DNA from 2 places in the Aurantimonas sp. genome. Region 1 is predicted to be linked to the other one. Evidence: predicted binding sites of a transcription regulator. Region 1 holds the regulator's gene; the other holds the start of a gene.
The links. The regulator LexA, encoded in region 1, represses DNA repair genes until DNA is damaged. The targets are predictions, from matches to a motif close to TGTTCNNNNTGTGTTCNG.

Region 1 (3,408 bases):
CGCTCCGGCGACTGGTCGGCGGACGCCGCGTCGTGAGTCTCATCCCCGTCGAGGAGGCCTATCGTCTCCTCGTCGAGGACGCCCGCCCCCTCGAGCGAACCGAGACGCTGCCGCTGCGCGACGCCTCGGGCCGCATTCTGGCGGCGGACCTTGCCTCGCTGCGCACCCAGCCGGCCTTCGACGCCTCCGCCATGGACGGCTACGCGGTCCGCGCCGCCGACCTTGGCGACGAAGCGCCCTTCCCCTCCCTGCGGCTCGTCGGCGAATCGGCCGCCGGCCACGCCTATGGCGGCACGCTGCAGCCGGGCGAGACCATTCGCATCTCCACCGGCGCGCCGGTCCCTGCCGGTGCCGACGCCATCCTGATCCAGGAAAACGCCAACCGGCAGGACGGCACCGTCACGGCAACGGCGCCGGTCGTGGTCGGCCAGCACATCCGCCCGGCGGGGATCGATTTTGCCGCGGGCACGCCGCTTCTGACCGCCGGCACCGTGCTGACCCCGGGCGCCATCGCGTTGGCCGCGAGCGGCGGCCATCCGGCGATCCCGGTTCGCAGCCGGCCCCGCGTCGCGATCCTGGCGACCGGCGACGAACTCGTCCTGCCCGGCGAACCCATCGGTCCGTCGCAGATCGTCGCCTCCAACACCTTCGGTGTCGCCGCACTGGTGCGCGAGGCCGGCGGCCTGCCGCTGAATTGCGGGATCGCGCCCGACCGCGAAGCGGCCATCGATGCCCAGCTGACACAGGCGATCGCGGACGGCGCCGACATCTTCGTCACCATCGGCGGCGCATCGGTCGGCGACCACGACCTCGTGGGCAAGGTGTTCGCCGCCCATGGCGTCTCCCTCGACTTCTGGAAAGTGGCGATGCGCCCCGGCAAGCCGCTGATGGCCGGCAGGCTGGGCGACATGCGGGTCGTCGGCCTGCCCGGCAATCCGGCCTCCTCCATGGTCGCCGCGACCCTGTTCCTGGCACCGCTGGTCCGGCGCCTCGCGGGCCGTCCTGCGCGTCCGCTCTACCGCCGGGGCGTTCTCGCCGCGCCGATGCCGGACAATGGCGAGCGCACGGATTTCGTCCGCGCCCGGATCGAACCGGACAGCGCCGGCCTGCCCCGCATCGTGCCGTTGTCGCGGCAGGATTCCTCGCTGCTGTCGATCTATGCCGCGGCCGATGCGTTGCTCGTGCGTCCGGTCCGCGCCGCACCGGCCGAAGCGGGCGATCCCTGCGATTACGTCCCCCTGACGGCTATGGAGCCACTTGCGGAACACAACTAGAACAGATAGGTTTGTTCAGGTTTTGTTTTGAGGAGTCGCCCGGATGCTGACGCGCAAGCAGCACGATCTTCTGGTCTTCGTGAACGATCGGGTGCGCGAGACTGGTGTACCCCCGTCCTTCGATGAAATGAAGGACGCGCTGGACCTGCGGTCCAAGTCCGGCATTCACCGCCTGATCACCGCGCTCGAGGAGCGGGGCTTCATCCGCCGCCTGCCCAATCGGGCCCGGGCGCTGGAAATCCTGAAGCTGCCGGAGTCGATTCAGGGCAGCCGCCCGGCACCTGTCGGGCGCACCGGCTTCAAGCCGAGCGTCATCGAAGGCAGCCGCGACACCGCCCGGCCCGCACCCGCGGCGCAGCCGGCACCGGCAAAGGCGTCCGCTTCGACGGCCATTCCGGTCATGGGGCGCATCGCCGCCGGCGTGCCGATCTCGGCCATCCAGCACAACACCCACTCCATCGTCGTTCCGCCGGACATGCTGGGCAGCGGCGAGCATTACGCTCTCGAAGTGAAGGGCGACTCGATGATCGAGGCCGGCATTCTCGACGGCGACACGGTGGTCATCCGCCGGGGCGACACGGCGACGCCGGGCGAGATCGTGGTCGCCCTCGTCGACGACGAGGAAGCGACCCTGAAGCGCTTCCGCCGTCGCGGCGACACCATTGCGCTGGAGGCGGCCAATCCAGCCTACGAAACCCGCATCTTCGGCTCGGACCGGGTCAAGGTCCAGGGCAAGCTGATCGGCCTGATCCGCCGCTACTGACCGCTCCGGACGGAACGCGGTCGGTGCAGAACGGGTGATAGGTCCTCGCGACTCGCGCCCGAAGCGTTGAGGCCCGAAACCGGCTCGTCCTCGCTCAGGGCCCAACCGTCGCGGTTCGGCCTGAACCGGCCGTGACCCCATTGCTGACGGTCGCCGAGGCCGGCTGCGTGACAGGTGCCGGCGGGTTCGGCGCAGCGGGCTTGCGCCAATATTCCGGCCAGGGCGCCAACCGGTGGACGTTCCAGCGTTCGGGCGGATCGCTGACGGCCTGCACGATGCGGGGCCGGCCTGTCGCCGCCTCCCGGCCGATCGCCAGCGAGCCGGTCCGCCGCAGCGTGCGCAGCGTTACCAGAACGGCGCCGGATCGGCATTCGGCAAGCCGGATCGCGCGCGAGACGATGGCGACATCCGCCTCGTCGCAGGCATCGCCCGTGCGGGCATAATCCTCCGTCCAGATCACACGCAGGCCGCCACGCGTGGTGAAGCGGCAATATTTGGCCGCGCACTCCGCGGGAATCGTCGCCCGGATCCGCTCTGTGTCGGTGCCCCGCGGCGCCCGCGCCTCGAAGGCCCGTTCCCATTGTTCCGCGATGAAACTGCTGGGCCGTGCGCGCAGGAAGGCGAGCTGGCCGTCCGCCGCGAGCGTCGCGACCTCCTTGCCGTCCTCGAAGATCAGGAGTTCCGGTGGGGCCGTCCTGTCGGGCGCAGCAATGAATCCGGCCAGTGCCAGCGGCAGGCCAAGCCACCGCAGCCGGCTTGCCAGACAGGACGCGGTGAGGATCGCCGCGGTCAGCAGCAGAAGGCCCAAGGCGGTCATGCGTCCGATCGCCTGGTCCGGCAGCCAGGCATAGACGTTGCGCGCGATCTCGAGGACGAGCCAGAGGCCGGCGCCCATTGCCTGGAACGGCCAGGCGTCGAGCCCGAACGGAATCAGCAGCGTTCCCACCAGCGCCAGCGGCATGATCCACAACGTGAACAGCGGCATGGTCAGGAGATTGGCGACGAAGCCGAAGGCCGCCATCCGGTGGAAGTGATAGGCAGCATAAGGCGCGGTTGCCGATCCCGCGAGAAGCGACGTGACCATGATTGCGGAGAGCGCCACGAGGATCTTGCCGGCGATGCCCCTGTCCGTCTCGCGGCCGCGTTCGCGCCCCGCCCGCCATTGCGAGAGGGCCGCATAGCCGCCGATCAGCGCCACGGTCGCCGCGAAGCTCATCTGGAAGCTGGCGGTCATCACGGCATGCGGCGCGACGAGGATGACGACGATGGCGGCGATCGCCACGTTGCGAAGCGTCAAGGCGGGGCGGTCGATCAGCACCGCTCCGAGCATGATCGCCAGCATCACGAAGGAGCGCTGGGTCGCGACATTGG
Region 2 (3,408 bases), on a different contig from region 1:
CATGCAGATTTCAGCCTATCTCGGGGCCCTTCGCCGTCGCTCGGACCCCTATGTCGACGATACCAGTCTGGAATTCCAGTTCCGCGCCAGACGCTTCGTGCGCATCCGCAACCTGATCGACGCCGTTCTGGCAAAGCAGGAGCGCTGCGAGATCGTCGATCTCGGCGGGACGGAAAAATACTGGGCGGTCGCCGGCGACTATCTCGACCGGCGACGCGGGCGGGTCTTCGTCACGCTGGTCAATACCGAGCCCCAGGTCGTCGCGCGGCCCGACCAGTTCCGTGCCGTGCGCGAAAGCGCCAGCGACCTGACGCTCTTCGACAACCAGGGCTTCGATCTCGCCCATTCCAACTCGGTGATCGAGCATGTCGGCTCGCGGGCCAACATGCGCGACTTCGCCCTCAACATGCGCCGGCTGGCCCCGCGCTATTACTGCCAGACGCCGAATTACTGGTTTCCGTACGAGCCGCATTTCCGCACCGCCGGCTTCCAGTATCTGCCCAAGGCGGTCCGGGTCGCCATGCTGCAGCGCTTCGCGCTCGGCTTCTTCGACCGCATCGACGACATCGAGGACGCACGCAACGTGGTGCGCGACCACGATCTGATCGGCCGGCGGCAGATGGCGGCGTTCTTCCCGGATGGCGAGATTTCCTACGAGACCGTCCTCGGCTTGCGCAAATCGGTGATCGCGACCCGGGACGCGGGCGCACGGGACGCCTAGCCCCCCGGGTTCGCCGCCCGCCATCCGGCGGTGAAGTAGAACGCACGGGCTGATCGAGTTTCAAAAGCAACCGGCATCGGTATGGATGCGCGGCGGCAGACTGTGTCGCGCGTTCTGGAACAATGGCGCATCCTCTCCGTTGGTTTGATGAATGCCGACGCCAGAGAGGAGGCTACTTATGAAGTATATTGCAGCCACTGCGACCGCCATCATCTTTGCCGCGACGCCTGCGATCGCGCAGGACACTGCTGCCACACCGGCCACGACGCCGATGGCCTCGGAAGATACTGCAGCGACCGACTGGGCGCAGCTGATCCGGACCCGCGACATCGTGGGTGGTGCCGTCTACACGACCAACGAAGCCTATGACGAGGGCTCCTGGGGCGACCGGGACGACTACGCCTGGGGCCGTTCGGGCTATGACGCGGTCGGCAGCGACTGGAACCAGATCGGCGAGATCGAGGACGTGGTCCTTGATCGGTCGGGCAACCTTGCCGGCGTCGTCGCCGAAGTGGGCGGCTTCCTCGACATAGCCGACAAGCACGTCATGCTGCGGGTTGGCGACGTGGATCTCGTACCGGTCGACGACCAGTCCTACGCGTTCATCACGCGGTTCTCCGAGGAAGAGCTCGAAGGCCGTCCGGGCGTCGACGAAGCCTGGTGGAACTGAGGCGCCTCGTCTGACCGGCGACGCTTGCGCCGGAGCTGATCCGGTGCAATCCGAAGGCCCGTCGCGGGAAGCCGCGGCGGGCCTCGTTCATGGAGCGCTCCGCTTCGGTGAGGGAACGACGCGCCGCGCGCCTTGAGCTGTGCGGCTCCCACGTGACCAAGCCTGTTTCGTTTTTGGTTTGTTCACTTTTCGTCTTCTCAATAGCACCTGATTCGGCTAGTCGGAGAGGGTTAACGAAGTGTTGCAGGAGCGGACCATTCGCATCATCGGCATCGATCCCGGCCTGCGCCGGACCGGCTGGGGCATCGTCGAGACGCTCGGCAATTCGCTGCGCTTCGTGGCCAGCGGCACGGTGATGTCGGACGGCAAGATGGATCTCGCCTCGCGGCTGCGCACGCTCTACGAGGGGCTGGCCGACGTGATCCACGCGCAGCAGCCCGACGAGGCCGCGGTGGAGCAGACCTTCGTCAACAAGGACGCCGTCGCCACGCTGAAGCTCGGGCAGGCCCGCGGCATCGCCATGGTGGTGCCGTCGCTGGCCGGGCTGCCGGTCGCCGAATACGCGCCCAACGCCGTGAAGAAGGCGGTGATCGGCGTCGGCCATGGCGAGAAGAAGCAGATCCACATGATGGTGAAGGTGCTGATGCCCAAGGCGACCTTCGACACGGACGATGCCGCCGATGCGCTGGCGATCGCCATCTGCCACAGCCATCACCGCCAGTCGGCCCAGTCGCGGGCGCTTTTGGCCGGCCTGTGAGGGTGCGCGCAGATCCGTTCGCCCGTCGCGGCTCAGGTCCAGCTTTGCCGGCCGGGACTGTCGGCGATGATGCGCCGATCGTGGTAAGCGACGGTCCGGGCATGCCTCGCCGCAGACCCGCCTACGATTCCCACCGCCTGGAGACGCATTCGTGATCGGCAAACTGAAGGGCACCGTCGACGAGATCGGCGAGGACCACGTCGTCGTCGACGTCCACGGCGTCGGCTATGTCGCCTTTTGCGGCGCGCGCACCCTGGCGGCGCTGCCGGGCGAAGGCGAGGCGGTGGTGCTGTTCATCGATACCTATGTGCGCGAGGACATGCTGCGGCTCTACGGCTTTGCGACGCGTGCCGAGCAGGACTGGTTCCGGCTCTTGCAGATGGTGCAGGGCGTCGGCGCCCGGGTGGCGCTGGCGGTGATCGGCACGCTGTCCGCCGGTGACCTCGCCAACGCGGTGGCGTTGCAGGACAAGGCGATGGTGGCGCGCGCGCCCGGCGTAGGCCCGAAGGTCGCCGCGCGGATCGTCGCCGAGCTGAAGGACAAGGCGCCGGCCTTCTCGGGCGCCGGCAGCGACGAGAGCCTGGGACTGAAGCGCGACATCGGCGGCGGCACCGCCGCCGCGCCGGTGGCCGATGCGGTCTCGGCGCTGGTCAATCTCGGCTATCCGCGCGACCAGGCGGCCGAGGCCGTGGCGAAGGCGCTGAAAGATGCCGGCGAGGCGCCGGACAGTGCGAAGCTGATCCGGCTGGGGCTGAAGGCGCTGAGCCGCTGAGGCGGCGAATGGCGCAGCCGGGGCCGGGGACGGATCGCCGGCCGGCCGGTTTTGACATGACGGCGCCGAACGGCCATTGCGGAACCTGCCCGCGACCGGCCGCGCCATTGGTTTTGCAGGCAGATTGTCCCATCGCGACGGAACGGCCCTTATGAGCGACGCCCGCCTGATCAATCCCGAGAAGCACGGCGAGGACATCGACGCGACCCTGCGGCCGCAGCGGCTGGACGATTTCGTCGGCCAGGCGGCGGCGCGGGCCAATCTGAAGATATTCATCGAGGCGGCGAAGAATCGGGGCGAGGCGCTGGATCACGTGCTGTTCGTCGGCCCGCCGGGGCTCGGCAAGACGACGCTTGCGCAGATCATGGCCAAGGAGCTCGGCGTCAATTTCCGCTCGACCTCCGGCCCGGTGATCGCCAAGGCCGGCGATCTGGCGGCGCTACTGACCAATCTGGAAGAGCGCGACGTCCTGTTCATCGACGAGATTC

Region 2: ruvC (crossover junction endodeoxyribonuclease RuvC) is a predicted target of LexA. The motif match lies at 1,560-1,577, and genes of this name have one in related genera.

Annotation. Positions count from the first base shown of each region.
Region 1 is NZ_CAXPJM010000008.1:254,890-258,297, reverse strand. Features, by position in the region: gene moaC (cyclic pyranopterin monophosphate synthase MoaC) at 1-36, shown strand, start outside; gene glp (gephyrin-like molybdotransferase Glp) at 33-1,274, shown strand; gene lexA (transcriptional repressor LexA) at 1,318-2,037, shown strand; gene ACEQX1_RS04465 (ComEC/Rec2 family competence protein) at 2,132-3,408, opposite strand, start outside.
Region 2 is NZ_CAXPJM010000028.1:32,660-36,067, reverse strand. Features, by position in the region: gene ACEQX1_RS12085 (SAM-dependent methyltransferase) at 2-721, shown strand; gene ACEQX1_RS12080 (PRC-barrel domain-containing protein) at 900-1,391, shown strand; gene ruvC (crossover junction endodeoxyribonuclease RuvC) at 1,630-2,148, shown strand; gene ruvA (Holliday junction branch migration protein RuvA) at 2,300-2,920, shown strand; gene ruvB (Holliday junction branch migration DNA helicase RuvB) at 3,072-3,408, shown strand, end outside.